One region of the Rahnella sp. GSA61A genome, then DNA from elsewhere that is predicted to be linked to it. Evidence: predicted binding sites of a transcription regulator. Region 1 holds the regulator's gene; each other region holds the start of a gene.
What was found. The regulator LexA, encoded in region 1, represses DNA repair genes until DNA is damaged. The targets are predictions, from matches to a motif close to TNCTGTATGTACATACAGNA.
Positions count from the first base shown of each region.

Region 2: umuD (translesion error-prone DNA polymerase V autoproteolytic subunit) is a predicted target of LexA. The motif match lies at 3,464-3,483, and genes of this name have one in related genera.
Region 3: umuD (translesion error-prone DNA polymerase V autoproteolytic subunit) is a predicted target of LexA. The motif match lies at 3,594-3,613, and genes of this name have one in related genera.
Region 4: LC431_RS18625 (metal-dependent hydrolase) is a predicted target of LexA. The motif match lies at 5,496-5,515, and genes of this name have one in related genera.

Region 1 covers NZ_JAHXYO010000027.1:38,729-46,404, forward strand. The annotation lists gene zur (zinc uptake transcriptional repressor Zur) at 1-463, shown strand, start outside; gene LC431_RS23550 (CsbD family protein) at 622-831, opposite strand; gene dinF (MATE family efflux transporter DinF) at 1,021-2,385, opposite strand; gene lexA (transcriptional repressor LexA) at 2,684-3,292, opposite strand; gene LC431_RS23565 (diacylglycerol kinase) at 3,412-3,780, opposite strand; gene plsB (glycerol-3-phosphate 1-O-acyltransferase PlsB) at 3,898-6,381, shown strand; gene ubiA (4-hydroxybenzoate octaprenyltransferase) at 6,479-7,345, opposite strand; gene ubiC (chorismate lyase) at 7,387-7,676, opposite strand, start outside.
Region 2 covers NZ_JAHXYO010000004.1:128,890-136,565, forward strand. The annotation lists gene LC431_RS07040 (glycoside hydrolase family 1 protein) at 158-1,594, shown strand; gene umuC (translesion error-prone DNA polymerase V subunit UmuC) at 1,763-3,025, opposite strand; gene umuD (translesion error-prone DNA polymerase V autoproteolytic subunit) at 3,028-3,447, opposite strand; gene LC431_RS07055 (S9 family peptidase) at 3,695-4,708, opposite strand; gene LC431_RS07060 (VOC family protein) at 4,908-5,747, opposite strand; gene LC431_RS07065 (ABC transporter ATP-binding protein) at 5,781-6,500, opposite strand; gene LC431_RS07070 (ABC transporter ATP-binding protein) at 6,497-7,276, opposite strand; gene LC431_RS07075 (branched-chain amino acid ABC transporter permease) at 7,273-7,676, opposite strand, start outside.
Region 3 covers NZ_JAHXYO010000007.1:168,545-176,220, forward strand. The annotation lists gene LC431_RS11645 (AAA family ATPase) at 110-2,692, opposite strand; gene LC431_RS11650 (recombinase family protein) at 2,922-3,479, shown strand; gene umuD (translesion error-prone DNA polymerase V autoproteolytic subunit) at 3,631-4,053, shown strand; gene LC431_RS11660 (Y-family DNA polymerase) at 4,053-5,318, shown strand; gene LC431_RS11665 (hypothetical protein) at 5,475-5,759, shown strand; gene LC431_RS11670 (conjugal transfer protein TraG N-terminal domain-containing protein) at 5,794-7,320, opposite strand; gene LC431_RS11675 (hypothetical protein) at 7,330-7,676, opposite strand, start outside.
Region 4 covers NZ_JAHXYO010000016.1:3,790-11,465, reverse strand. The annotation lists gene LC431_RS18660 (MarC family NAAT transporter) at 1-41, shown strand, start outside; gene LC431_RS18655 (transglycosylase SLT domain-containing protein) at 65-700, opposite strand; gene LC431_RS18650 (fructosamine kinase family protein) at 1,023-1,892, shown strand; gene LC431_RS18645 (YniB family protein) at 1,998-2,546, opposite strand; gene hxpB (hexitol phosphatase HxpB) at 2,740-3,405, shown strand; gene kduI (5-dehydro-4-deoxy-D-glucuronate isomerase) at 3,705-4,541, shown strand; gene kduD (2-dehydro-3-deoxy-D-gluconate 5-dehydrogenase KduD) at 4,620-5,381, shown strand; gene LC431_RS18625 (metal-dependent hydrolase) at 5,534-6,091, shown strand; gene LC431_RS18620 (L-cystine transporter) at 6,281-7,672, shown strand.

The sequences.
Region 1 (7,676 bases):
TTGCCAGCAGCGCAATGTTCGCCTGACGCCGCAGCGGCTGGAAGTACTGCGCCTGATGACGCAACAACCCGGTGCGATCAGCGCCTATGACTTGCTGGATCTATTGCGCGTAAGCGAACCTCAGGCGAAACCACCGACCGTTTACCGGGCGCTGGATTTTCTGCTGGAACAGGGATTTATTCACCGTGTTGAATCCGCAAACAGCTATGTTCTCTGCCATCATTTTGAAGAGCCGAGCCATACTTCTGCGCTGTTTATCTGCGACCGCTGCGGGTTAGTTACCGAAAAAACCACCGACGGCATTGAAGAGCGTCTGGCAAAACTGTCATTAGAATCCGGATTTGAGCTTCGCCATTCCGTCGTTGAAGCGCATGGCTTATGTGCAGAATGCAAAGTAGTAGAAACCTGCGACAGCCATGACCATTGCGATCACGACCACAGTATTGTGGTGAAAAAACGCTGAATGATCGGGTTTTAAGGTTTTGAAGGTGACTCGTAAGAGGAGGATGTTTTGTACAGAGAAGAGGTTGGGTACATCCGTGTACCCGTATCCTGAAGCGTTCCGGGTAGGAGCAGCTAAATCTCAGGATACGTCACTGGCACGCGAGGGGGAGTCGCGTCTTACCAGTGATATTTGTTTTTGGTTTCCCATTCATTGAGCTCTTTCTCGGCCTGATCTTTTTGATAGCCGTAACGCTCCTGAATTTTACCGACTAACTGATCACGTTTACCTTCAACCACTGTCAGGTCGTCATCAGTCAGTTTGCCCCATTGTTCTTTCACTTTCCCTTTGAACTGCTTCCAGTTACCGTCGGCTTGGTCCTTATTCATAAAATATCTCCTGTTACCTTGGGTTTTATGAACTGCATTTCGTCTTGCAGCTCGTCCTTAACACTTTAAAGGTTAGTAGAGAATCTCGATTAATCCTCCTTAAACAGGGATAAAAACCACTATTAGGATTAATCTAAAGCATGAAATAACGACAAAGCTGCGCTTATTTCTTTGAAAATAGCTGAAAAATCAGTGCGACGGAGACGAAAACCATGTGTCATGCCGCCAGTAACGACGCCATATCCAGCCCAGTGAAATCCCGCGTAACCCGAGGAATACCGTCAGCGCCAGCCACAACGCATGATTGCCCAGCAGCGGTAAAGTGAACAATGTCAGCCCGTACCCCAGCGCCGCCACCAGCATGCTGTTTCGCATATCCCGCCCACGCGTTGCGCCGATAAACATGCCATCAAGCAAATAGCACCAGACAGCCACCAGCGGCAGTATAATTTGCCAGCCAAGATATCGGTCCGCCAGCTCACGCAATTCCGGTAATGATGTCAGCGCATCAATGATCGCCCCACCCGCCAGCGCGTAAATCAGAGCAAAAAACAGCGCAACCAGCCCGGCCTGACGACACGCGGCATGCCAGACATTCAGCAGTTTTTCGCGGTTGCGGGCACCGAATGCCTCACCGGAATGCGCTTCGATAGCATAAGCAAAACCGTCAAGTGCAAACGCGGTAAATGTCAGCAGGTTCATCAACACGGCGTTGACCGCCACAATGTGGCTGCCCAGCCGCGCGCCCAGAACGGTCAGCGATGCAAAGCAAAGCTGCAACAGTAATGAGCGCAGCATGATGTCGCGGTTAAGCCCGAGAAGACGGCGCAAATTACCACGCCACGCGGAGGTGATTTCTGCGCCGGTGATACCGCGTCGTTTCATCACCCGCCAGACGAAATACAGCCCGATGAGTAGCGTGAAATACTCGGAGCTTGCCGTCGCGATGGCTGCGCCACGCACGTTCCAGCCCAGCCCGATCACCAGCCACAGATCCAGAATGATATTCAGCAAATTCCCGGCAATCAGCAAAATCACCGGCCCGCGAACGTACTGAATGCCGAGCAACCACCCGAGGATCACCAGATTCGCCAATGAAGCCGGGGCGCTGAACCAGCGGATTTCGATAAACAGCCTCGCCTGTTCAAGCACGGGCTGGCTGCCGCCGACAATGTGAAACGCCAGCTCCATCAGCGGATGACGGAATACCACAATAATGACGCCCGCCAGTACAGCCAGAAGGAAGGGTTGTACAAAAGCACGCGCCAGAAGCTGATTATCTTTCGCGCCCAGCGCCTGAGCGGTCATGCCGGTGGTACTCATCCGCAGAAACAGTAAGAGCATAAAAAGGAAAGTGGTGATCATCGAACCCACAGCCACGCCGCCGAGATAATCCGGGCTGTCGAGATGACCGATCACTGCGGTATCCACCAGGCCGAGGAGCGGCACCGTGATATTGGAAAAAATCATCGGCAATGCCAGCATCCAGAGCGCTTTATCGGCAGGGCTTAAAAAGGTGTTTTTGAGTGTGTGTCGCAGGGAATGATGTTGCATAGAGAATCTCATGCCGGAGGTTCAGGTTATGCCTGTAAATGACATCGCCCCGAAAGGGGCGATGATGAGAGAAACGCATTTCTCTTTGAATTCACATGGATGCCAGAGGCGGCCGCCATCCATATTCAATTAGTTTTAGTCTTGTCTATCTGACACAGCAATTTCTGACTTAGTCATATCTGACCGAGTAATTCGCGTTATATCAAGGCGGCAACTAAGCGAACGCCGGGAGCATACACAAGTATGTGACCGGGGTTCGCGAAGGCAGCCAACGCAGAGATAGCTCGAAGTACGAAGGTCAGATCCAGTCGCCGTTGCGGATAACACCTACGGCTAAGCCTTCAATGCTGAAATTCTGCTCGCGCAAATCCACCACGATCGGCTGAAACTCGCTGTTCTCAGGCAATAACTGCACCACACTGCCTTGTTTTTTCAGGCGTTTCACGGTGACCTCATCATCAATACGGGCCACCACAACCTGACCATTACGCACGTCTTGCGTTTTATGCACGGCCAGCAGATCGCCGTCAAGGATACCAATATCACGCATCGACATACCGCTGACACGCAGCAGGAAATCGGCGCTCGGCTTAAACATTGCCGGATCGATCTGATAGTGCCCTTCGATATGTTGCTGCGCCAGCAGCGGTTCACCGGCGGCAACGCGGCCAATCAGCGGTAAACCTTCTTCTTCTTCCATCAGCAGACGAATGCCGCGTGATGCACCGGAAACAATCTCAATAACACCTTTACGCGCCAGCGCTTTAAGATGCTCTTCCGCCGCATTGGGAGAACGGAACCCCAGACGTGATGCAATCTCTGCGCGGGTTGGTGGCATACCGGTGGTGGAGATATGATCGCGAATAAGGTCGTAGACCTCTTGTTGTCTGGTCGTTAAAGCTTTCATTCCGCCCCCTGGTTGTTTATACAGTCTTGCTGTGAGTATATACAGCTAAACGGTCAATGAAAACCTAAGATTGAATAAAAACAGGGCATAACGTTGATTCCTGGAATGCAGATTCCAAATCAGAACCATCGCGACCAAAAGATGCTGACCCAGACAAAAATCGCCAATATGATGGTCAGAAGTACGGCAGCAGAGCCGATATCTTTTGCGCGACCAGAAAGCACATGAAACTCAGGCCCGATGCGGTCTATTGCACATTCCACCGCGCTGTTGAGCAACTCCGTGACACAGACCAGCACGACGGATCCCACCAGCAGGATACGTTCAATGGTGCTGACATCAAGCCAGAAAGATAGTAAAATTAACGGGATAGCGACGCTGGCCTCCTGGCGAAATGCCGCTTCGTTTTGCCATGCCGCTTTGAATCCTTTCCAGGAATAGCCGGCCGCTTTATAAATTCGGGTAAATCCGGTGACTTGGTTCGCCATTTCGGGTACTGATCCTTAGAGTGTTTGCAGCATTTTAGCTTTTATATGACCACAGATCTCCACGGATCTTTCTGGTATCCTTGCGGCGAAATTGCTAACAAGAGGCTTCACGTTTTTATGTCAGGTTGGCGTAGACTTTATTACACATTATTGAATTTACCACTCTCATTGCTGGTAAAGAGCAAGGTCATACCTTCAGATCCGGTTACCGAGTTGCATTTAGACCCGACGCGGCCGATTTTGTACGTATTACCTTATAATTCCAAAGCCGATTTGCTGACGTTGCGTGCGCAATGTCTGGCGCAGAATCTACCTGATCCTCTTATTCCGCTGGAAATTGACGGAACCCTGCTACCAAGCCATGTCTTTATAGCCGAAGGCCCGCGCGTATTCTCTTATTACACGCCGAAGCAGGAGTCCGTAAAGCTGTTCCACGACTACCTTGATTTGCACCGCAATAATCCGGATTTAGACATTCAGATGTTGCCGGTGTCGGTAATGTTTGGTCGTGCACCGGGCCGTGAAGGTCAGGACGACACGCCGCATCTGCGCGTGCTGAACGGTATCCAGAAATTTTTCGCTGTGCTGTGGCTGGGGCGGGACAGTTTCGTCCGTTTCTCCAATACCGTTTCCCTGCGTTATATGGCGACGGAACACGGCACAGATAAGACGATTGCTCAAAAACTGGCACGTGTGGCGCGGATGCATTTCTCCCGTCAGCGTCTGGCTGCGGTTGGTCCGCGCCTTCCGGCACGTCAGGATTTATTCAATAAATTGCTGGCCTCAAAAGCCATTGAGAAAGCGATTGAAGACGAAGCCCGCAGCAAGAAAATTTCCCACGAAAAAGCCCAACAAAACGCCATCGCCCTGATGGAAGAGATTGCCGCTGACTTCTCTTATGAAGCCGTGCGCCTCTCTGACCGTGTGCTGAGCTGGACGTGGAACCGTTTGTACAAAGGCATCAACGTTAATAATGCCGAGCGTGTACGCCAGTTAGCGCTGGACGGTCAGGAAATTGTGTATGTGCCTTGCCACCGCAGCCACATGGACTATCTGCTGCTGTCTTACGTGCTCTATCATCAGGGTCTGGTACCGCCGCATATTGCCGCCGGTATCAACCTGAATTTCTGGCCGGCTGGCCCGATTTTCCGCCGTCTGGGTGCGTTCTTTATTCGTCGAACCTTTAAAGGCAACAAGCTCTATTCGACGGTTTTCCGTGAATATCTGGGCGAACTGTTCAGCCGCGGTTATTCGGTGGAATACTTTGTGGAAGGGGGGCGTTCGCGAACCGGGCGTCTGCTGGAGCCGAAAACGGGCACGCTGGCCATGACCATTCAGGCCATGCTGCGCGGCGGTTCACGTCCGATTACGCTGGTACCGATTTACATCGGTTATGAGCACGTCATGGAAGTGGGTACGTACGCGAAAGAATTACGCGGTGCGACCAAAGAGAAAGAAAGCCTGACACAGATGCTGAACGGGCTGCGCAAGCTGCGTAATCTCGGCCAGGGTTACGTGAACTTCGGTGAGCCGCTGCATCTGACCACTTACCTGAACCAGAACGTGCCAACCTGGCGTGAAGCCATCGACCCGATCGAAGCACAACGTCCAAGCTGGCTGACGCCGACAGTGCAGGATTTGGCAGAACAGATCATGGTGCGCATCAACAATTCAGCGGCAGCCAATGCCATGAACTTGTGTTGTACCGCGCTGCTGGCCTCCCGTCAGCGTTCACTGACACGCGAACAGCTGACCGAGCAAATCGACTGTTATCTGCAATTGCTGCGTAACGTGCCTTACAACGCGGATTCGACGGTGCCTGATCTGACCGCTGACCAGTTGCTTGATCACGCGCTGAACATGAATAAGTTCCAGGTTGAGAAAGACAACATTGGCGACATCATCGTTCTGCCTCGCGAACAGGCCGTGCTGATGACGTATTACCGCAACAACATCCATCATATGCTGGTGTTGCCATCACTGATTTCAAGCATTGTGATGCACCACCGCCAGGTCAGCCGCGCGGAATTACTGCATCAGGTCGAACTGATTTATCCAATGCTCAAAGCCGAACTGTTTATGCATTTCGATACGCCTGAGCTGCCACAAGTGCTGGATGTTCTGACGCTGGAACTGGCGCGTCAGCAAATCATTCACCTTGAAGATGATGAGCTGACACTTAATCCGGCCCGTATCCGCACCCTCCAGTTGCTGGCGGCTGGCGTACGTGAAACGCTGCAACGTTACGCGATTACCTTCTCCCTGCTCACCAATAACCCAAGCATCAACCGCGGGGCACTGGAAAAAGAGAGCCGGATTATGGCGCAGCGTTTATCCGTGCTGCACGGTATCAATGCCCCTGAATTCTTCGATAAAGCTGTGTTCTCGACGCTGGTCGGCACACTGCGCGCAGAAGGCTATATCAGTGACACCGGCGATGCCATTCAGGAACAAACGCGTGAGATTTACCTCATGCTCAGCGACCTGATGACACCGGATATCAAGCTAACTATCGAGAGTGCGGGAATGCCTTCTGAGCTGCCGCAAGCAACGGAGCCACCGGCTGAACCGAAGATGGATGTACGCGATACCGATCATTAACCCGTATTAGCGCCAGACATCAGATTAAAAAAACAAAACGCCCGGACTTTTTACAGAGTCCGGGCGTTTTTAATTGTTGTCGCGCAGGCTAACTTACTTAGAAATTGAAGCCTGACAGGCTCATCAGAATACCGAGGAACAACACCAGCCCGACATAATTGTTCTGGCGGAAAGCCAGGAAACAGGCATCACGTTCACGTTTAGCAATCAGCTTTTGCTGATGCACAAACAGCGCAGCAGCCAGCAGCAACGACCAGTAAAACGGTGCGCTGAGCTGGGAAAGATAACCAACAATCCCCATCAGGATCAGCGTTGCCAGTTGCAGAAGGCCGATGATCAGCGTGTCAAAACGACCAAACAGAATCGCTGTCGATTTCACGCCGATCTTCAAATCATCGTCACGATCGACCATCGCGTATTGCGTATCGTAAGCCACCGTCCAGCAGATATTTGCCACGAACATTAACCAGCAGCTAAGCGGCACACTTTCGCTCACAGCGGCATACGCCATCGGAATTGCCCAGCCAAACGCCGCGCCCAAAACCACCTGCGGCAGATGGCTGACGCGCTTCATGAACGGATAAATCCATGCCAGCGCCAGTCCGGCCAGAGACAGCCAAATGGTCATGCGGTTAAGCAGCAGAACCAGCAGGAATGACACCAGCACCAGTCCGGCAAATAATATTTTCGCCTGCTTGCCGGTGATCGCCCCGCTCGGCAATGGCCGGTGAGCGGTGCGTTTTACGTGACCATCAAACTTACGGTCAGCGTAGTCATTCACCACGCAACCGGCGGCACGCATGAAGAACACGCCCAGCACGAAGACCAGCAAAATCTTCGCAGACGGCATTCCCCCCCCCGCGACCCACAATGCCCATAACGTTGGCCACAGCAGCAGCAGTGAGCCAATCGGCTTATCAATGCGCATCAGGCGGCAGTAATCACGCCATGTGCCCTGCGTCATACTTCCTGACACTCTCTGTTCTCCTTGTTGATTAGTCTGACTCATGCCTTGCTCACTTTGCCCTCAGGGCGGTGAACCGGCGAATCCGGGAGGAAAATTTCGGTCAGCAGCAGCGGCTTGTCAGACAAACGCAGACGGGAACGGCGCGCCCATAATTCTCCCTGCTCACTGTGTAACTGGCCTAAATGAATGTAATCGCGGGACAAGTTGTTCCCGCTAAACAGATAGCGCCCCAGCGGCACCGTGCCTAAATCGACCAGCGCCAGATCCGGCCCGGTCAGCGTTTCTTCAGGAATGACCGTGCGCCCCAGCAGCCAGGGTTCGGCATCGC
Region 2 (7,676 bases), on a different contig from region 1:
ATTAATGCAGCAAAATCTGTGATTTAGATCACTGCACCGGTTATGCCTGAAAGCCCGGGCATCGGCGTAACTTTTGTGGCAGAGCCGTGTTTTGACAGGTAAATTATTCATTTGCTAAATGATCCGAGGGATCAATCAACACATTCAGGGAGTTTTTATGAAAGGTAAGTTTCCGCAAGGCTTTATGTGGGGCGGGGCAACGGCGGCCAACCAGGTTGAAGGTGCTTACGATCAGGATGGCAAAGGGCTGTCGATTGTCGATGCAATTCCGGGTGGCAAAGCGCGTCTGAACATCGTTTCCTCACCGGAGTTTGATTTCACCCTTGATACTGCAAACTACACGTATCCCAATCATAAAGGCATCGATCACTATCATCGCTTTCAGGAAGATATCGCGCTGTTCGCGGAAATGGGATTCAAATGTTACCGCTTTTCTATCGCCTGGACCCGCATCTACCCGAACGGTATTGAGCAGGAACCTAACGAAGCGGGGCTGAAGCATTATGATCAGGTGATTGATGCCTGTATTGCGCACGGCATCGAACCGGTGATCACCATTTCCCATTATGAGATGCCGCTCCATCTGGCCACTGCGTTTGGCGGCTGGAAAAACCGTGAACTGATTGGTCACTTCGAGCGTTTTGCCCGCACGGTGCTGACCCGCTTTGGGCATAAAGTGAAGTACTGGATGACTTTCAACGAGATCAACAGCGCGGCGCATTTCCCGATCATGAGTCAGGGGCTGACGGTAAAAACCGGCGCGCTTGAGGCGCAGGCGAAATTCCAGGCGTGGCATAACCAGTTTGTCGCCAGCAGTCTGGCGGTCAAAATCGCCCATGAAACCAACGCACAGATTCAGATTGGTTGCATGATCCTGTTTGCCACCAACTACGCTTATGACTGTAATCCGGTCAATCAACTGGAAACCCTGAAAGAGACGCAGGCGTTTAATTTCTACTGCGCCGACGTGCAGGCCGGTGGTAAATATCCGTATTACGCCAAAAGTTTGTGGAAGTCTCAGGGTGTTGAACTGGATATTCAGCCGGGTGATTTAGCGCTGATTAAAGAACATACGGTGGATTACATTGGTTTCAGCTACTACATGTCTTCAACCATCAACAAAACCAATCCTGACGCGGTTTCGGCGCAGGGCAACTTGCTTGGCGGCGCGCGCAATCCGTTCCTCGAAGCCAGTGAATGGGGCTGGGAAATCGATCCGGTCGGCCTGCGGATTGCCCTCAATCAACTGTACGATCGCTATGAAAAGCCGTTGTTTATTGTCGAGAACGGGCTGGGCGCCGTCGATAAGCCGGATGAAAACCACTTTATTGCCGATGATTACCGTATCAACTATCTGCGCCAGCATATTCAGGCGATGGCTGAAGCCATTGACGACGGCGTGGAACTGATGGGTTATACCCCGTGGGGATGTATTGATCTGGTGAGTATGTCTACCGGTGAGATGAGTAAACGCTACGGTCTGATTTATGTCGACCTCGACGATAAGATTTCCGGCACCGGTAACCGTTACAGGAAGAAATCGTTCCACTGGTATCAGAAAGTGATCGAGACGAACGGCGCAGATATCAGCTGATATTCCCCCGCCAGGTTTGAAAACAGTCCGGGTGATAGCCGGACTGTTTTCACCGACCTTAAGTCAGCAAGTCATCGAAGACGCTAGCGCTGATTTTCGTGAGCGTGGCGAACGTGAGTGGCATTCATCAGAGGCTGTTTCCTTTCCTCGTGGCTTGCATGAATAATTTCACCTCGCCACTGGTAAGTCTGAATATCGGGTTGTGTAAGCGGGAGAAAGCATCTCCCGTTTCATCGCCCAGTTTTTTTCAATACCCTGTCCTGCAAACCAGATCTTTCCTTTCCCGGAGTTATTTAATTTATCGATAGCCTCCATTAACGCTGCACTGTTTTTTCGTGGAGCATTATCGTCAAATAAATTTAGCTGCGCTACTCCATTACTGAAAAAATCAGCCAACATAACGCCAGCCTTCATATATTGATGGCCATCAACCCATATTCTCTTCAGGGAGTTCGTGGCCGAATTTATAATGTCACGAGTATCATTAGAAGGGGTCAGTAGCTTCATGGATGCTTGATTTCCATAGTATGTTTCATTATGTGCGTGTGGGCTGGTATGAAGGAAAACACTAACGAAACGGCAGAACTGGCGCTCACTACGTAGTTTTTCTGATGCTCGCTCAGCATAGTCACAAATGGCTTGATGCATATCCGAATACTGAGTTATGCGGTTGCCAAAAGATCTACTGCAGATGATCTGTTGTTTTTCTGGTGCAAACTCTTCCGGTTCAAGACATTGTTCACCTCGAAGTTCACGAACAGTCCTTTCGAGAACAACATTGAAGTGTTTTCTTATTACCCATAATGAGCTTTCAGCCAGGTCAAGTGCTGTATTAATACCCATTGAATTAAGTTTCTTACTAATTCTCCGACCAATACCCCAGACATCCTCAACAGAGATAATTGCCAGTAGCCTGCGCCGACGTTCAATATTCGATAAGTCGACAATGCCACCAGTGCCACGCCATTTCTTGGCTGCATGGTTAGCTAACTTTGCTAATGTCTTTGTTTGTGCAATACCAACCCCCACAGTTAATCCTGTATTTTTAAATACTCTATTTTTCATTTCATGACCGAAGCAATTTAGGGGCATGCAATTTATTACCCCAGATAAATTAACGAAGGCTTCGTCTATTGAGTAAACTTCGATCGAAGGAGACATTTCAGTTAGCGTCTGCATAACTCGCTCACTTAGATCGGCATAAAGTGCATAATTAGAACTGAATACATAAACCCTGGAGCTATATGTATTGTTTTTTATTTTAAAAAATGGCTCACCCATTTTAATACCAAGGGATTTTGCCTCGGCTGAGCGAGAAATAATACAGCCATCGTTATTGGAAACGACGACAACAGGCTTCCCCTGCAAGTCTGGCCGAAAAACAGTTTCGCAAGAAGTATAAAAACTATTTACGTCGATGAGAGCAAACATAATTATTTATGCGCCTTAATACTAAAAATGACCACTCCGAATATTTCTAATTCTTCTGCATTTTGAAATGAAATCGAAGAATAATCATCGTTGTGAGGTACTAGCTGTAGATAAGGATGAGTACGAAGTTCTTTCACGGTGAATTCACCTGAAACAGCAGCAATAACAATATCGCCATGTACGGCTGAAAGCGAGCGATCCACCACTAAAAGATCCCCATCACTGATGCCGGCGCCATGCATAGACTCCCCGCTAACTTTTATGAAGTAAGTGGCACTCGGATGTCTTATCAGCAATTTGTTGAGATCCAGTCTGTCCTCAACATAGTCCTGCGCTGGGCTCGGAAAGCCACAGGGCACTTTCTCAGAGAAGAGAGGAAGCATGACTGGTTGAGAAGCCTCAGTTGGTCGAATGAGCTGCATGATGTTGATCCCGATATACTGTGTTTATATACAGTATTGCTGAATGCAGCTAAGGATCAAGAAACTTGTGAAGCTATTCCTGAAAGTGCTTGAACTGTCTGTTAATTTAGTTTGTGTGGTATCCAATATAGTTTTGTTGCCTGACTTAAACTCAGTTCAGCGAAACCGTAGCACTCTGACGGTAAGTCACCTCGGTTCCCTGCTCTTCGATGAAGAACTGGCTTTCGGCACGTAATAAGAATGCAGTTCAGTCCACACAGTTCTGATTCAGGATCCATGATGAGACAGTCCTGAGCGCCCCGGGCGAATATGAGTATCTCCCTGACAGCAGAAAAAGTCCCTGTTTCCACAAAGGCCACTGAGAAGCAAGCTGATAATCAAACCATTCGCTTCGTAAAAGTCCGTGAGTTGCCCCCGGCAACTGCCTGATACAGCGGGGAGTGCCCGCTGGTAGTGCTTTGGCCCAGACCGCGGCTGTTTCATCAGCGTCTACATTCCGGTCATCCTGGCCCATCAGAATTAATACCGGAGTATGTGTACCGGAAATATCTTTCGTCGCATCAGCCAGGGAATTCCTGCGTTCGAAGTCCTGGCGCGTACATTGGGAGTGGCAGGGGAGAACAGCTGCTTCTTCTGTAAACTGGCGGTCAAAAGCCACGGCTTCATGTTTTTTAGCATCCTGAATATCATTCAGGGAGCGACCTTCGACTTTAAGCCTTTGTCCTGTATAGTATATGCCCTGATTACGCCAGTTTATCGCCGCACCTATCAGCACAACAAACTCAGTTGTTGTCAGTTGGCTCGCCTGCGGTACAACCCAACCTGCCTGCGAGAACCCAAGATAACCTCCGCGACTTTTTTTCAGTTCCGGCTGTTCTCTCAGTTTTTTTAACGCCAAAACCGCCTCCTCTGCGCGATCTGACATTGTCTGTGCCAGCCAGTTACCTGTACTTTTATCCACACCAGGTTTATCCCATGAAAAAACGGCAATTCCCTGTGAGACAAGGAATTTAACCAATGGAATATATCCACCTTCTGACCAGCGGTCCTGAGGTCCGTCTCCATGAACTAAAAGCACAAACGGAGGAGAAACCTTACCTGGAGGCATAATCAACGTCCCCATCAGAACATCGTTATTATGCTTAAAAGATATAGAACGTTGTTGCCCGTACCCTGAAAGATCGAAATCATATAATCGGCTAAGCAAAAAAATAATGAGAACGACAATCATAATTGAAAATGACACAATATATTTAATCATGTATAGCTCTTTATAATTTATAAAATTAAATATCAGCCGACTTTTTTAATACTTTATAGAACAGGATGTCAATGACTTAAAATTCGAAGCTCCTGACAGTAATAATCTTGGTGCTGCTGTGGGCGTTAACTTCCACTTCAGGGATGAACAAATGGAAATTAAGTGAGATTTACCAACAGTAACTGGCGGAGCTTCACCGCTATTTATCCTTAAAGCGCATCGCCAGCCACTGAGCATGCTGCTGCGTCACCAACAGTTGATCATCTTGCTCGCGCCACTGAATATCCCCCTGGCTAAGACAGCGCCTGAGCTGCTCCAGTGATGCTACCTGGAAACAGAGCGCCACCATTTTCGCCGGTGCCTGCGCAGCGACAGGCGGAAGCGCGAATTCCAGACGTGCTTGTTGATGAGTGATAATACGCAGGCAGCAGGTCCCTGAATCAAGCACATAACCACCGTTGGCCTCCGCGCGGGCCTCCACACTGAACAACTGGTGATACAGCGCCAGCGTCTGTTCAGGTTGAGGCGAGGCAATAACGAAGGCAGACAGCGCTTGCACGCCATTAGGATGTACCTGCCAGGCGGGCTGCCAAACGGCCTGCGGCGTTTGATGTTCGCAGAAAAAACTGAAGCCGTATGCCAGGGCGCTGGCGCGGATCCGCGAGATGCAGAACCGGGCCTCAGTCTGGCTGCCGTCCGGCAATATCACCGGGCGTGAGAAGCGGGTCGGCGGTTCGCCATCGAGTTGACATTGCCGGAGGTGCTGCCATACCGCATGCGCATCCCGGGTTTTCCAGACCAGTCCGGCAAGGCCTGGCGCAACGTTCCACAATCCTCGCGAGTCTGTCTGACTGGCAGGCTCATAACCTAAAAGTTCCAGATAGTTATCTGCAAAGACGGCCAGATGGTTACTGGAGCCCATCGAATGGTGCCCCCGTGTACTGAGCTGAAATCCCATCCGCTGGAACAGGCCTTGCGCCTGATCCAGTTCTTCATCGACATTAATCACCGCGTGATCGATAACCGGGGTAATCGGCATGGTGTCTTCCTTCTGTTCTTTTTACTGATCCTGTCAGGCGGCACGACCGCCAAAATAGAGTTCGCGCATACGGGGGTCGTGTAGCAGGTCCTGCGCGCTGCCCTCCATCGCCACTTTCCCCAGCGCCAGAACATAGACCCGGTCGGAAATGTGCAGTGCCTCCATAGCATTCTGCTCGACCATTAAAATGGTCACTTTTTCCTGGCGGCGAATGGTTTGTATGGCGCTAAAAACTTCCGTAAGCATTTTCGGTGACAGCCCGGCCGAAGGTTCATCGAGCAGCAGTACTGCGGGTTCAGGCATCAGAGCCCTTGCCAGCGCGAGGATTTGTCGCTCGCCGCCGGAAAGCGCTGACGCGGGTGATTGCCATTTTTTATGTAACACCGGGTAATTTTCCGCCAGTTGCGCCATTCGCTGCTTACGTTGGCCTGGCGGTAAAAATTGTCCCCCGGTTTGTAGATTTTCTGCCACGGTCAGATTGTTGAAGACGTTGTCCAGTTGTGGGACAAACCCGAGTGAGCATTCACGGATTTTCCGGTGCACCGGAATTTTTGCCGTTTCGCATCCATCGATTTCAACCCGTCCTTCGCGCGGGGAGACAAATCCGGCAATCGATTTCAGCAAGGTGGATTTGCCGCAGCCATTTGGCCCCAGCAGCGTCACGATTTCCGCCTGTTCAACATGCAATGAAATACCGTGCAGAATATCAATCCCCGGGGTATAACCGGCGACCACGTTTTCGAGGGTAATCATACGGCCTCCTGCAATGTTGCGGTGCTTTGCCCTAAATAGGCATCCAGTACTTGCTGGTTCTGCGCCAGTTCATCCGGGCGGCAACTGGCGACAATCTGTCCGCGATCCAGCACGATGCAGCGCTGGCACAGGGTGTTTATAAAATGCATATCGTGTTCAATAACCAAAAGTGAAATACCCTGACGGCTCAGGTTGACCAACGTTTCCACCAGCTCCTGGCGTAATTTCGGGTGCACACCGGCCATAGGCTCATCCAGCATCAGCAGCGTCGGTTTACCCATCAGCGCGCAGGCAATACCCAGTAATTTTTTCTGTCCGCCGGAAAGCGCCGCAGCAGGCAGATCTTTAACTTTGGTTAACAGCAAGGTATCCAGTAATTCGCTGGCGCGGGTCCTGTCTTCCTGCTCGGCTTTACGCCCGGAAGCCAGCCCCAGCAGACCGTTGAATAACCCGTGCTGACGAGTACCTGCAGTCATCACGACTTCCATAACGCTCATCTTTTCCGGCATGACGGGGAGCTGGAAGGTGCGTGCAATGCCAGCCTGGATGATCCGGTGGCTGGGCTGACGAGTAATGGACTGTCCATCGAATGTAATGCTGCCGCCATCCGGCCGGTTAAACCCGGAAATGGTGTTGAGCAGCGTACTTTTACCGGAACCATTCGGCCCCAGCAGGCCAAGAATCTCCCCCTTTTCCAGCGTAAATGATACGGATGTCAGTACCTGGTTGCCGCCAAAGGATTTGCTGATATCAGCCACTTCAAGCAAACGGCTCATGAGAAAGTCCTTAATTTTTCCGGTAACAGACCACCTGGTCGTGTGAGCAGACACAGTAATAAAGCCAGACCCACCAACCCCAGGCGTAGAGCGCCAGTCAGGTCTGAACTGATGTGGAAATAGTCTTTTGCAAAGGGGATAAAGTTATACAGCCCTTCCACCAGCAACACGCCCAGCAACACGCCGCGCACATTGCCAATACCACCGATCATCACCATGCTCCAGATAAGAAAGGTTTCCGACGAAAGCAGGTAATCCGGGCTGACATAATCGGTGTACCAGGCCAGTAACATACCGGCCAGACAGCACATCACAGCACTGCTCATCAACGCCCGGCATTTCAGCCACGGCAGCGCATAGCCCATGCAGATCGCTAACTGAGGTTGCTCGCGCATCAGGC
Region 3 (7,676 bases), on a different contig from region 1:
GCGTAAGCAACTTAAAGCAAAGGCATATTAAAACTAAGGCGACTGCCTTTGCAAGTAATTAAGCAGACACATAATGAGTAAGCCATTGTAGAAACTTTGGTCTATTCATTTAACTGCGCTTCCTGTCTTTGGTAAGAGAAGTCACGTATTCGCTAATTTCTTTCAGATCGTCTTCTATTTCTTTAATGTTCGGGTAAGGGTCTCCCACCGCATTAGCGCTATCATGACCAGTAAAATAAGTACTGCATTTAGACATAGCATTGGTTATTTTTGATATATCATCCTGGGTTATATCTAGCACTTTCGTTAATCTTTGGGTCTGGACAGACCTTTCAAAACGAGTAATGACTTTATTTAACAACTTTTCCTCTATTAGTCGCTCCCAAGCCTCACGCAAATAACCATAAAAGTCCCTTGATGCACTTCTAAATTCGGATACAGTTCCAGTTATATCTATTTTTCTTAATGACTGTAATTTAACATTTAACTGGCTAATTCTTTTTGAAGTAGTTAAAGCGTCCCAAGGAGCCGTTTCTCTTACAATACCAGAATATTGGCGAGTACGTTCCAATGTAAGACATTTACAACTCGCGTTTAGTGCATCTACATTTTCTAGAAGGTATTTATAGAATACAATATCATGCGTAAACACAATGACCTGCCGCTCAAGCGATTCCTTAACCAATCTTTTCGCAACCCGCATCATCCACTGATGACTGAGAGAATTAACGGGGTCGTCGAAAATAACGCCAGAACGTCTATTTTCCGCCTTAATTTCAGCTAAGAAATTGGCAATAGCAATACACCTTTGCTCTCCCTCACTAGCTACTTTAGAGACTGTGCTTTCACTTGCACCATCGATTATTAATTTTACCTGTTGCTCACCCCCTCTGTTCCTAGATTGAATTTTAACCTCAAACCTATCAAAGTTAAAATCATTAAGCTCATTATTAAAACAATCAACTAATTTTGCCAATATGGTTTGTCTATTTAAAGCTGCTGACAATACAGAAATAGATTGAGTGTTGCATTGCTCATAAATCCTCTTCAATTTCTCAATTTCGATATAACGAGATATATTAGACTCAATAGCGCTTCTATTTTCTTTAATTATTTTCTTGTCGAGCAACAATTCTAATTGTTTTTGTTTGGATTCAATTATAGATTTGGTGTTTGCATCATCTTGCAACTTTTGGATCAGGTCGTTAATGTTGTCTATTATTTTTAACAGCGATTTATAAAAGTCAATACGGATTTTTTTTGGTTGCTCTTCAAATAATTCCGCCTTGAAATATTCTTTTCTCTCCAAAAATCCATCGCTAAATATATTTAACTTATCACCCAACCCATCCTCATATGAATCCAATATAGGTTTCACTCCAAAATATGGTGTGAAATCACATCCTTTATTGAGTATTTTATTCAGCTCTGTTTGGTATCTCGATTTTGCCAACCTTGAAAGAGTAGAAGCATTATTATTCAAAAAATCATGCAGTTTTGCTAACCTGGACTCGCTTTCATCATTTATTCCCTGTAAACACAAGGGACAAACATCTCCTTTTTTCATTGGGAAATGCTCGCAAGATTCACTGTTCAGGATGAAATTTTTAGCACCTTCCCATAATTGAACCCACTCCTGATTTGCTACGCCTTGGATAGGTAAACCTCCGAGAGTTAACTCACGGAGATTTTCAGCTGCAATTGACTTGGCCTTAAATTCATTTTGCAATGACTTGATATTTTCGATGTTCTTCTTACCAAGTAACTCTATGATTTCATCGCAAAAATCCTTTAAGGGTGTTAACGCTAAAATTTCGCCCTTTAATTTTTTCCTTATTGTTTCTACCGATTGCAAACTTAATTCGAGAATTGATTTTCTTAATGGTTCTATAGAGGATATTTCAGCATCAGTGCACTCATGGTTTTTAATATCATCTACATTAGTTTTAGCTGATATCGAGTTATAAAAAATTGCCGATTCGTTTTGATTTTTTAAAGGATTTAAATTAATTATCCCATTCCCTGGCTGAATATCTTCTTCAATTATCCCTTTAATATAATTAATCGCGCCAACCAACTCAGTCAAAACATGAATGCCTATTGGTTTAATTGATAAGCCACCTTCATCATTGACGTAATGGAAGGCTGACGAGCTATCGAAGACTCTTATAGACTTCAGTGATGGGTTGCTTTCACAATCCTCGCTCCAAACGACAGTGGTGAGATCATCATTTACATTTATGTTTAAAGTTGCCTCAGGAGCAGGGTTGACAGTATTGAAAACATTACTCTTTACCAATGGGGCTATTCCACGAGTTAAACAGGTATTTTTTAGTATGCCTGTGTAGCTGGATTTTCCGGCTCCATTATCCCCATAGACTATGTTAATACCTTCTTTTGCAAATATAAGAGACTGATCCTCAGCCAGAGCTGCCACTCCCTTAACGTCACAAAGTGAGCCTAAGGTGATTTGATCCTGCTCATCAACAAATCCTGAAACATCCATTTTCCCTATGAGGGTTTGATAGTCAGCGTCAATCTCTATCAAACCATGTTCCATTTTTGCTATCGCATGAATCCTTTCATAATGTTCAACAGTTAATTTCCCTTCGTTTAAAGCTAACTGCATAGCGAATCGCCACCAGTTATGCTTTGAATTGGCCCACGTGGCTATATCCTCAATCGCTGACATTTATGCATTCCTCTGCAAGAAATCTTTCTATGTTGGAAGATAAGCAATACTAAAACTCTTGATATCAAGATTTTCCCCTCAACATTATTCGCTTGTCAACTTAGGCTCTAGAACTATCAAAGAACTTGTCAACATTAATGTGAAACAACCCTATATACACATAAATATTGCAACCTAATCTCGTCGGGTTAGGCTACACCCCAATGTGACACACTCATTGGGGAAGCTAATGTCAGGGCAACAAATTGGTTATGTACGCGTTAGTTCTGAAGATCAATCAGTAGAGCGCCAACTTAATGGGCTCCATCTTGATAGGGTTTTTATCGATAAGGTTTCCGGTAAAGATACTAACCGCCCCGAGCTGAAGCTTTTACTATCGTTTGCGCGTGAAGGCGATACAGTCGTTATACACAGCATGGACCGGCTTGCCAGGAACTTAGACAATCTAAGAAGCTTGGTGAAGGAATTAACTACCAAAGGGGTACAGGTTAAGTTTATTAAAGAAGGGCTAACCTTCAGCGGTGACGATTCACCGATTGCCCAACTACTTCTGTCAGTTATGGGAGCATTTGCTGAATTTGAACGTTCTCTCATCAAAGAACGGCAGCGAGAAGGCATCGAACTGGCAAAAAAACGTGGGGCATATCGAGGGCGTAAAAAATCTTTAGATACACAAGAAATTGAGAATATTAAACGACTGGTCGCTGAAGGTAAGAACAAGTCTCATCTAGCGAAACAATTCGGCATTAGTAGAGAAACCCTATACCGCTACATTCGTGGATCATGAAGATAGAACACTGAGACGATGCTAAAACAGACTTTTTAATTATCTTTCCTTGTTGTTCAGCAACCTAGGATTTTCTAATTCATCGAGCTTCACAATTCAAAACGCACACGATTATACTGTATATAAAACCAGTAATTAATAAGGGTGCGTTATGACCATTTTTTATCCAATCCCGGACCCACTGAAGCTTATGATACCTTTTTTCCAGGATAAGGTGCAGGCGGGTTTCCCTTCACCCGCACAGGATTACATTGAAAAAGGTATTGATTTAAATGAACTTTGTGTGAATCACCCCGCAGCAACCTACTTTGTTATGGCTACAGGGATGAGTATGGTTGATGCCGGTATTTATGAAGGTTCACTGCTGGTCGTAGACCGAAGCCTGCAGGCAAAACACGGAGATATCATTATTGCATCGCTGGCTGGTGAATACACAGTTAAGCGGCTTTGCCTTCACCCTATAGTTAAGCTCGTACCAATGAATCCGGATTTTCCCCCAATTATTCTCCACGACGGAGGCGACGAGCTGGAGGTTTTTGGTGTTGTGACGTTCAGCATCAATGGGTTTCAATGATGTTTGCTCTCGCCGATGTGAACAGCTTCTACGCCAGCTGCGAAACAGTGTTTCGCCCTGACTTACGGGGACGACCTGTCGTCGTTCTAAGCAACAACGATGGTTGTGTAATAGCACGCAGCGCAGAAGCCAAAAAACTAGGTATCCGGATGGGAGATCCGTTCTTCAAAATGCGTGACATCTTCGAAAAGCACAAGATTGTTACCTTCAGCAGTAACTATGCGCTTTACGCGGACATGAGCTCACGGGTAATGACTGTATTAGAGGAAATGTCACCAGCCGTCGAAATATACAGTATTGATGAAGCATTCATGAACCTGCAAGGCGTCAGTAATTGTAAGAATCTTGAGGAGTTCGGACGTGAAGTTCGAGCTAAAGTTCTCCAATGGACCGGTCTGACTGTGGGTGTTGGTATTGCCCCGACTAAAACATTAGCAAAATTAGCAAATTACAGTGCCAAAAAATGGACAAAGACTGGGGGAGTTGTCGATCTCTCACTTGTTAGTCGTCAAAGAAAACTGATGGCATTGGTTGATGTAGGAGAAGTTTGGGGTGTAGGCCGACGTATATCGAAAAAGCTCAATGACATGGGCATCAAGACGGCGCTCCAATTGGCTGAAACCCCGACGCCATTTATTCGCAAGCATTTCAATATTGTCTTAGAGCGGACCGTTAGAGAACTTCGCGGTGAGCCTTGTTTGGAGCTCGAAGAGTTCGCACCTACGAAACAGCAGATAGTCTGTTCCCGTTCATTCGGCGACAGAGTTACTGAGTACGACATGATGCGTGAAGCAATTTGCAGTCATGCCGTGCGTGCAGCAGAAAAACTACGCGGCGAGCATCAGTTTTGCCGGCATATCTCAGCATTCGTTAAAACCAGCCCTTTTGCCGTGAATGAAGTCTATTACGGCAAGACCGCTAGTACGAAGTTACAGATCCCCACACAAGATAGTCGGGACATTGTGGCTGCAGCTACTAAATGCCTTGATGCAATCTGGCAAGATGGACACCGTTTCCAAAAATGCGGAGTCATGCTAGGAGACTTTTATAGCCAGGGTGTAGCGCAATTAGGCCTGTTTGATGAGTATAAGCCGCGCTCTAATAGTGAGCAGTTGATGGCAGTGCTCGATGGTATCAATCATAGCGGCAAAGGTCGGGTATGGTTTGCTGGCCAGGGGATCCAGAAAAGTTGGGAGATGAAACGTCAAATGCTTTCTCCCGCTTACACAACTCGCTTCAGTGACCTTATGCGCGTTAAGGTTTAAACCAGCAGGTCATTTCTATATTTTTATTCTGGTTTCCTTCTTCAATACATAATCTAAAAATGCCGCAACAGATGACGACAAGACATCCGCTTGAGTCTATTTGCTTGCCATGATATTTTGGGTTGAGTGATTTATAACCAAAGAGTGATAAAGATTATGTCGCAAGGTTTTGATCCGAAAGATCTTGAGGAAATTTGCTCCAGGAAACCAACAAAATTCAAAATGAAGAAAGCAGATTACAAAGAACTTGGTCGTAATACGGTTTTGGGGTCTGTTGATCTTGTCTTCGGAGCCTTAGGCGCTGCGGTTCTTACTGTAGGAGCATTGAATAATAGCAATAAAGTCATCTCAAAATCCGAAAGCGATGATCTTGGTTATGGTTACAAAGACGGTAACCAAGGGTACGGTTATTATTTTGGTGATATTAAAGATGACGACTAGTAACTGAGAATCCATTCCAAGTTACTAGTCTTTGTTATTTTATGCCTTTAGTTGCAGCCGATGTTGCAGCATCCTTTGCCAATTTACCTCCCTTTTCACCTGCTTCCTGCGGCATTTTGCCTCCTTGTGACAAAGACTTCGCTACATCACCTACATTTACTCCTATCCAACCTAGCATCCCAACCCAGAACATGGGGAAGACCACATACATCATTCCCAACACCAGGTTCATGATCCAACCATCAGCGGTTGAGCTGGTAAATTCTGCAAAAGGCACGCTGCTGTTCGAAATGCCCTGCGCGGACATGCTGTCATACAAAATGGTAATCATCCTGTCATCGAGCCAGCCCGCCAGTTCCCACCAAAATGTAATGAATATCAGTGCAAACAACGCAAACGAAATGGTCACCACCGTCTTAGGTTCATAGGCGCTGAACATCATCAGCACCGGAATGACGATTATAATCATCATCTCCAGCAGAGCTTGTATCATTGGCAATGCCTGCTTCAGCGCATCAAACCCCGGCAACGCTTCCGCCTGCTTAATTCCCACACCAATTGTCGACACGAGGCGGGTCACGTTAAATGCCAGGCCTGAGCCCACATCACTGCTGCCAGTAGCATAAGTCTCACCGCTGCCTGAAAGCCCAACGTTGCGCGGACTCACCAGCCAGCGCAGTGCCATCTCCTCCCACTGATCCTTGCTAAATTTCCGCTGTAGCTCTGCCTTAGTCGACTCATCCATATTGGCCAGCACCCGGGCCTTCAGGCCATTAGTGCCATCAGACCACCACTGTTTACAGGTAGGATATCCACCTTTTCCCACATCCGGATAGCCGCTGTCCCGGGCATTGTCATACGGCCACTGGCTGCGCGGGCTGGTCGATGTGTAATAATCATAGTAACCACTGGTATTGAGAAAGTAGCTGCTGCCTATCCACCCTACTGAATTGATTGTTGCGTCACTCAGCTGGCTGTTGCTGTTTTTAAGCTTGAAGTAAGAACGGGAATAGCACTGATCTGCAAAGTCCTGCACTTCCTGCAGCACTATAGGGTCGCGAATTTTGGTGTTTTGCACGTCAAAGCGCATCTGGCGGAGCTGGTCTCCGCAGGGGATCGAGGCAATCATCGCCTGGGTGATGCCCTTGGATATCATATGCAACAGATACCACCAGACCGGGACTTCTGCCGTCTTGCCGTCAAAGTCGTTAACCAGCCCCTTGTAACCGGAGTTCTGGGGCGTAGGTACGCTTACACCGCACTGTTTCGCCCGTGAAGTATCGAATTTAATGGTGCTGATATCGACCGGCAACAGCGGAATGCAGCAGAACAGCATCACGCAAAATGATACGTAGAGCGCGTGCTCAACCCGCGGCAGTGCAAGAACACCTTTATTCCCCTCATCGGCGCCTTCTTCTCGCACCTTCAACCAGATACCCAGAACCTTGAAAACCAGAGGCAGCGCGAAAAGTCCCGTACTAATAAGGATGTTCCACAGGGCGTTATTCAGCATCCAGCCGAACAACACCAGGAAGTACTCCAGAAAACTGTTGGCCGTCATGACGCCTCCTTATGCCAGTACGGAACGCCAGGCGGCGAATTCGATAACGATAATAAAACCTGCCGCCATCCACTCAAGGCGATGAAGTGATTGACCCGGAGATTTCTTCACAACCTGCGGTCGCACAACATAAAACCAGGCCCAGCAAAGCCCGGTATACATTGTCAGCCGCCAGACAAACAGACCGTACCGGCTTGCACTCAGCCAGTCGCGCACCTTATGCCCATCCGGATCGACTTCAAACAACACTGAGGCAATGAAGAAAAGCCCCACAGTCAGCGCGAGGATAACCAGAAAAGCCAGCACGAAACGGCGCGTACGACCAAAACGACGCTGAGGGGAGACGGGTATCGTCA
Region 4 (7,676 bases), on a different contig from region 1:
GGGTTCTTGAGATTATTAAAACCTTCCCGCCAGCAGCCTGAGCCGCTGGCGGAAACATCAATGCTTACCGCATCGCGAGGTAGGCATTGTTCACTTTCCACAGATAGCGTGGCGCTTGTGGCGCCGGGTGTTTTTTCTGCACATGGGCAGAAAACTCAGCAGGCGTCATCAGATTGATTTTCGCAATCGCATACGTCTTATCTTTGTCGAACGTTCTCAACAACGCCCCTGCTCCGTTCACATATGCCAGTGTGGTGGCGTAACGACGAGTTTCAGGGTTATTAATACCCGCAAGCTGCTGTTGTAAAATACTTAAATAAGCCGTACCCAGGTCAATGTTCACCGCCGGATCTTTTAAATCACGCGGCGTGGGCTGACCGTAACGTCCTTTCATCCGGTAGGCATCGCGTCCTGCCGTTGAGGCCTTTAGCTGCATTAACCCAATCGCATTCGATTTGCTGACAACGGTTGGGTTATATCCAGATTCGACCTGAATGATTGCTTTAACAAGTGTTTCGTCGACGCCATAGGTATTTGCCGCCTGGTGAATAACATCACCATAAGGCCCTGGATGCATTAATGAAGTATCGCGCTGAGGTGGCGGCGATGGATTCAAAAAACGCGTCGTCTGAACCGGTGTTTCTTTAGCGCAACCCGCCAGCAATAGCGCGGCCATCAAATAAAGAATGTTTGGTTTCACGTTATCTCTCTCGCGACTGGGACGAGATGTAGCATATACATCTTCTTCCAACACCTGAATATATTTTTCGTCTATTATTATTATTGTTTTGTTAAACAAAGGGGTTAGAGGGATGTCGATAAGACAATTCCGTTTATAAAACCCGTTTCATGTCACATATTCCTAAATTAATCTGTCCGCTGATGATACGTTCTATTTAGACATCTGAGAAATTGCATAAATTGACATCATCATCTGATTCAGCCGTGCGCCGGATCGGGTTTTCGAAGCTGAAAAAACGCTAACTTAATGAATTATCTGGCCAGTCAGAAGGGGTCATACCATGTGGCAAGCCGTCAATCGTTTGTTGAGTGAACACTTAGGCAATGCTGAAATCCGCGAACGTGTTGAGCTTCCGGGAGGCGAAATCCACCCGGCATGGCGGCTGAGCTACGGCGACAGAAACGTGTTTGTGAAATGCAATGCACGCGAAATGTTGCCTATCTTTGCCGCTGAAGCCGATCAGTTGGCCTTACTTGCGCGCAGCCAGACCGTCAGGGTGCCGGAAGTTTATGGTGTAGGTAGCGACCGTGATTACAGTTTCCTCTTGCTCGAATACATCCCGCAAAAACCTCTGGATGCACATAATGCCTATGTTTTAGGCCAACAACTTGCCGCATTGCATCAGTGGAGTGAACAACTGCAATTCGGTCTGGATTTCGATAATGAACTGGCGACAGTTCCGCAACCCAACAGCTGGCAACGGCGCTGGGCTAACTTCTTTGCCGAGCAGCGCATTGGCTGGCAGCTGCAACTGGCTGCTGAAAAAGGGATGATATTTGGTAATATCGAAGATATCACCGCCATGGTTCATGCCCGCTTGCAGAATCATCAGCCGCAACCTTCACTTTTACACGGCGATTTATGGCCGCATAACTGTGGCTTATCTGATGATGGTCCGGTGATTTTTGACCCGGCCTGTTACTGGGGAGATCGGGAATGCGATTTGGCGATGCTGCCGTTATATCCGAATGTTCCGCCGCAATTATATGAGGGTTATCAGAGTATAACGCCACTCCCTGACGACTTCATTTCGAGGCAACCGATCTACCAGTTATATTACCTGCTTAACCGCAGTAATTTATTCGGTGGTCAGCATCTTGTGGTGGCGCAACGCGCCATAGAAAGGCTGTTACACGAAGATATCAGTTAGCGGGATAAATATTTCAGCTCTGAACAAATAAGACCTGAAAACGTTAATATTCAGGCCTTATTTTTCATTTTCACAGAAACCCGTTATAAATATGTCGTCAAATTATCAGGCCATTAATCCTAATAATTTCAAAATGAAGTAGCCGATGACAGCGATGATAATTGGCAAAATATACAACGGAAAATACTGCACCAAAATCGTGTGTCGCGGTATCACGATACGCTCTTCAATTTGCGGACGTGTCCGGCCTTCAGCACCTTTCGCCTGTTCCAGAATAAGCTGATCCTGGATCCCTTCGCGAATGTGTTTTACCTGACGGGACATTCTCGCGCCGGAAGCCTGAAGTGCCAGCCCCACAAAAATCAGCCAGTAGATAATGAAGAACATGATGTTCGCGCTGGTGAAACCCTGCCCTAAAGCTGGCACCGGTGAGTTGTACCAAAAGACATTGAGAAACGAGGTATTGAACTTCACCATATCCACCATCACGTGGATGAAATCCAGCATGACCGCGTTGATGCCCTGCTCAGTCTTAGTGTGCTCGTTGATGAAATTCAGCAAAGAAATCAGCGTAGAAAGCAGCGCAGGGATAAAAATGATCCATCCCGCAATTCGTTTAATTACTGCCACACGTCCGGCTTGTTGGTACGTCATGAATTCCCCTTGTTAGGATACCTAAAGCAACGGCTAAGTTTACCCACAGAAAGCCTGCTCCGCCCAATGTTTTAATCAGTTAGCGTAACGCTGTACCGGGAACGTCCATCCTGTTCATTTTCACATCAGATTTCACCTGCATTCCCACCGATGTTAAAGTGGGTTTCTATTTATTGTGAGGGAGTCCGCTTTCATGGCTTATGTCCGCCCTGTTAATGCAGCAATTTTCGATATGGATGGTCTGTTAATTGATTCTGAACGGTTATGGACTCAGGCTGAGCTGGACGTTTTCAGTCGCCTGGGCGTTGATATTTCCCAGCGCCATTTGCTGCCGGATACGCTAGGTTTGCGTATCGATCAGGTGGTCAGGATGTGGTATCAGGCGCTTCCGTGGCAGGGTCCGGGTCAGGAAGAAGTGTCCTCAATGATTATTGCCCGCACGATTGAACTGGTAGAACAAACCCGGCCGTTGCTGCCTGGCGTGAATCATGCCCTTGAGCTTTGCCGTGATCAGGGGCTGAAGATTGGTCTCGCGTCGGCATCACCGCTGTTTATGCTCGATACCGTGCTGGAAATGTTTAATTTACACTCCTTCTTTAAGGTTCGTGTTTCAGCGGAAAAGCTGCCTTACAGCAAACCGCATCCTGAGGTCTATCTGCTGGCTGCCGGAGAATTACAGGTTGATCCGCTCAACTGTGTGACGCTGGAAGATTCCTTTAATGGCATGATCGCCACCAAAGCCGCGCGTATGCGCTCGGTGGTGGTGCCGGACCATGAATACAGTGTGGATCCACGCTGGGCGCTTGCCGATGTCAAACTTTCTTCCCTCGAAGAATTGCGTGTGGCACACATCAGCTAAAATTTATGCGCAGCCGCTCATGCCGCTGCGCACCTTCTCTCCTTTCCATATACCTTCTCTACGCATTTCTCCTGCCACAATTTTTGAAGCTTCGTTTAATTTCGTAAATCTTGAACTGACTCATAAAATAAATAAAACGTTATTTCATTTTTATTGAATTCGCATGCCAATGAACCTATGATTCCTGCAACAAGGACGAGCCGGGAGCTCTCCTGCTTCTGTACGCTGTCACTGCCACGCAACGGTCAGACTAGCCCGGTAAGTCCTCCTTGATATCGTCATTCATGAGAGGCACCGACATGCAAGTTCGTCAAAGTATCCACAGCGACCACGCAAAAACGCTTGATACCGCTGAATTACGCCGTGAATTCCTCATTGAGAAAATCTTTGAGAAAAATGCCTATACCATGACTTACAGCCACATCGACCGCATCATTGTCGGCGGCGTCATGCCCGCTGAAAAAACGGTATCCGTGGGTGATGAAGTCGGTAAACAGCTTGGTGTGAGCTATTTTCTTGAACGTCGCGAACTCGGCGTGATTAATATCGGCGGCCCGGGTCTGATCGTGGTTGACGGTACAACCTATGAAATCGGTCATGAAGAAGCGTTGTATGTCGGCAAAGGGGCAAAGCGGGTCGAGTTCAGCAGCGTTGATGCCTCCAGACCGGCCAAGTTCTACTACAACAGTGCGCCGGCACACACGACTTTCCCGAACAAAAAAATCACACTGGCGGAAGCCTCTCCGCAGACCATCGGCGATGCAGCTACCAGCAACCGCCGCACCATCAATAAATTCATCGTGCCCGACGTTCTGGAAACCTGTCAGCTGACCATGGGGCTGACCAAACTGGAAGAGGGGAGCCTGTGGAATACCATGCCTTGCCACACCCATGAACGTCGTATGGAAGTGTATTTCTACTTCAATATGGAAGCGGAAACTGCCGTGTTCCATATGATGGGGCAACCACAGGAAACCCGTCATTTATTAGTGCACAACGAGCAGGCTGTCATCTCTCCTAGTTGGTCAATTCACGCCGGAGTGGGTACCAAAAACTATACCTTCATCTGGGGTATGGTCGGTGAGAACCAGGTATTCGATGACATGGATCACGTCAAAGTCAGCGAACTGCGCTAACTCCCCCTTGCTCTGCCTTCACCGGCAGAGCAACTCATTTTTTATGGCGAACGCGCCGTTGCAAAAGAGACTCTGAATATGATCCTCCGTTCATTTGAATTAAGCGGCAAAGTCGCAATCGTCACCGGTTGCAATACCGGGCTGGGACAAGGCATGGCGCTGGGTCTCGCGCAGGCGGGATGCGATATTGTGGGCATTAACGTTTCCGCCCCTGAAGAAACTGAAAAAAAAGTCACCATGTTAGGCCGCCGTTTTCTCGATCTGAGGGCTGATCTGAGCACCATCACAGGCATTCCTGAGCTGATCGAGAAAGCAGTCGGGGAATTTGGTCATATCGATATTCTGATCAATAACGCCGGTATTATCCGCCGTGAAGATGCCATCGAATTCAGCGAGAAAAACTGGGATGATGTGATGAATGTGAACAGCAAAACGCTGTTCTTTATGTCTCAGGCCGTGGCGAAGCAGTTCATCAAACAGGGTAACGGTGGCAAAATTATAAATATTGCCTCTATGCTCTCGTATCAGGGGGGGATCAGGGTGCCTTCCTATACCGCGTCAAAAAGCGCAGTAATGGGTCTGACCCGACTGATGGCCAATGAATGGGCGAAGCATAACGTCAATGTGAATGCGATTGCGCCGGGGTATATGGCGACTAACAATACGGAACAGTTGCGCGCCGATGAAGAACGCAGCAAAGAAATCCTCGACAGAATCCCCGCCGGACGCTGGGGTCTGCCGGAAGATGTCATGGGGCCGGTAGTCTTTCTGGCATCGAAAGCCTCTGATTACGTTAATGGTTACACCATTGCCGTCGATGGTGGTTGGCTCGCGCGTTAAGGGCAGAATAAGTGACACCAGAAAGGCGTATTCTTATACGCTTTTTTGTTTTTTATCAGTCCGTTGACAATTAGTTACAGGGCATCTCTTCCAAGATTGTGACAGTTTCACTTATACTGGATAAAATAACAGTTATCCAGTTCGGACGCGTCATGACGGCGGAAGGCCATCTCATTTTCTCAATTGCCTGTGCAGTATTTGCTAAGAAGGCCCAGCTTTCTCCCGAACTGGCGCATGGTGACTGGTGGCACATCATTCCAGGGTCTTTGCTTACCTGTCTGCTGCCCGATATTGATCACCCCAAATCGGTGCTGGGCCAGCGTCTCAAATGGTTGTCGGCCCCCATCGCCCGGGCTTTTGGTCACCGTGGATTCACTCACAGTTTGCTGGCGGTGGCTGGAGGGATTTTCCTGCTACGCACTCATTTCCCTCACGACTGGGTGATCCCCGCTGATGCTTTCCACGCCATGATTATCGGTTACCTGAGCCATATCCTGGCAGATATGCTGACGCCTGCAGGAGTGCCGCTGCTCTGGCCTTGTCGATGGCGTTTCCGGCTACCGCTGATTAACAGCCAGAAAGGTAATCAACTCGAGCGCACGCTCTGCCTTATGCTGGTCGGCCTGACGCTTTTCTGGCCAGACTGGACGCCCATCATTGGTGCAATAAATCCTGACTTTTTTAATCACATCCTGAAATTATTCATCTGAATAGCATGAAATATTGCCGACATGATGAAAATTAATACAAATACCAACAAAAAGTTATAATGAATTCCTTTTGGATATAAATACTCAGACCCTCAAACTGATATTCTGCCCCCCAATGCTTTGGGATGGTGCAGTCCTTTTCCGGAAACACCCGTTTCATTTATCAAAATTATAAGTTTGGAGTCTGGTATGAATCTTCCGCTCGTTCTTAACGTAGTGGTTTTCGTTGCCCTGCTTTTGCTGCTGGCACAAACCCGCCACAAGCAATGGAGCCTGGCAAAAAAAGTTTTACTGGGTCTGGCTATGGGTGTCGTATTTGGCCTGGCTTTACAGCTGATCTACGGTTCCGATGATCCGGTACTAAAAACCTCAATTACCTGGTTCAATATTGTCGGTAACGGCTACGTCCAGTTGCTGCAAATGATCGTCATGCCGCTGGTTTTCGTCTCTATTCTGAGCGCGGTAGCGAAACTGCATAACGCGTCATCGCTGGGGAAAATCAGCTTCCTGACCATCGGTACCCTGCTGTTCACCACACTGATCGCTTCTCTGGTGGGTATCTTCGTGACGGGCCTGTTCGGCCTCACCGCTGACGGCCTGGTACAGGGTACGCAGGAAACGGCGCGACTGACGGCAATTCAGTCTAACTATGTCGGCAAAGTGGCTGACCTGAGCGTGCCTCAGTTGATCCTTTCCTTTATACCTAAGAACCCGTTTGCTGATCTGACAGGCGCAAGTCCGACATCAATCATCAGCGTCGTGATCTTCGCCGCCTTCGTTGGTGTAGCCGCCCTGCAACTGGTGAAAGATGATGCAGAAAAAGGTCCGCGCATTCTGGCCTTTATTGATACCCTGCAGGCATGGGTGATGAAGTTGGTGCGTCTGGTCATGAAACTGACCCCGTACGGGGTACTGGCTCTGATGACCAAAGTGGTCGCCGGCTCGAACATTCAGGACATCATCAAACTCGGCAGCTTTGTGGTCGCGTCTTACCTGGGTCTTGGCATTATGTTTGTTGTTCATGCGATACTGCTGTCGTTCACCGGTGTTAATCCGGCGAAATTCTTCCGTAAAGTCTGGCCGGTGCTGACTTTTGCCTTCACCAGCCGTTCAAGTGCCGCGACCATCCCGCTGAGCGTTGAAGCGCAAACACGCCGTCTGGGTATTCCTGAATCTATCGCCAGCTTTGCGGCATCGTTCGGGGCAACGATTGGTCAGAACGGCTGTGCAGGTCTGTATCCAACCATGTTGGCCGTCATGGTTGCGCCAACCGTCGGCATCGACCCGTTTGATCCGGTATGGATTGCAACATTAGTGGGTATTGTTACCCTGAGCTCTGCCGGTGTTGCCGGTGTGGGTGGTGGTGCGACATTTGCAGCCCTGATCGTGTTGCCAGCCATGGGCCTGCCGGTTACGCTGGTTGCCCTGCTGATTTCTGTTGAGCCGCTGATTGATATGGGCCGTACCGCACTGAATGTCAGCGGTTCAATGACGGCAGGCACTATCACAAGTCAGTTGCTGAAACAGACAGATAAAGCGGTGATGGATGCTGAAGAAACGGCTGAGCTGGCTCACCGTTAATTTC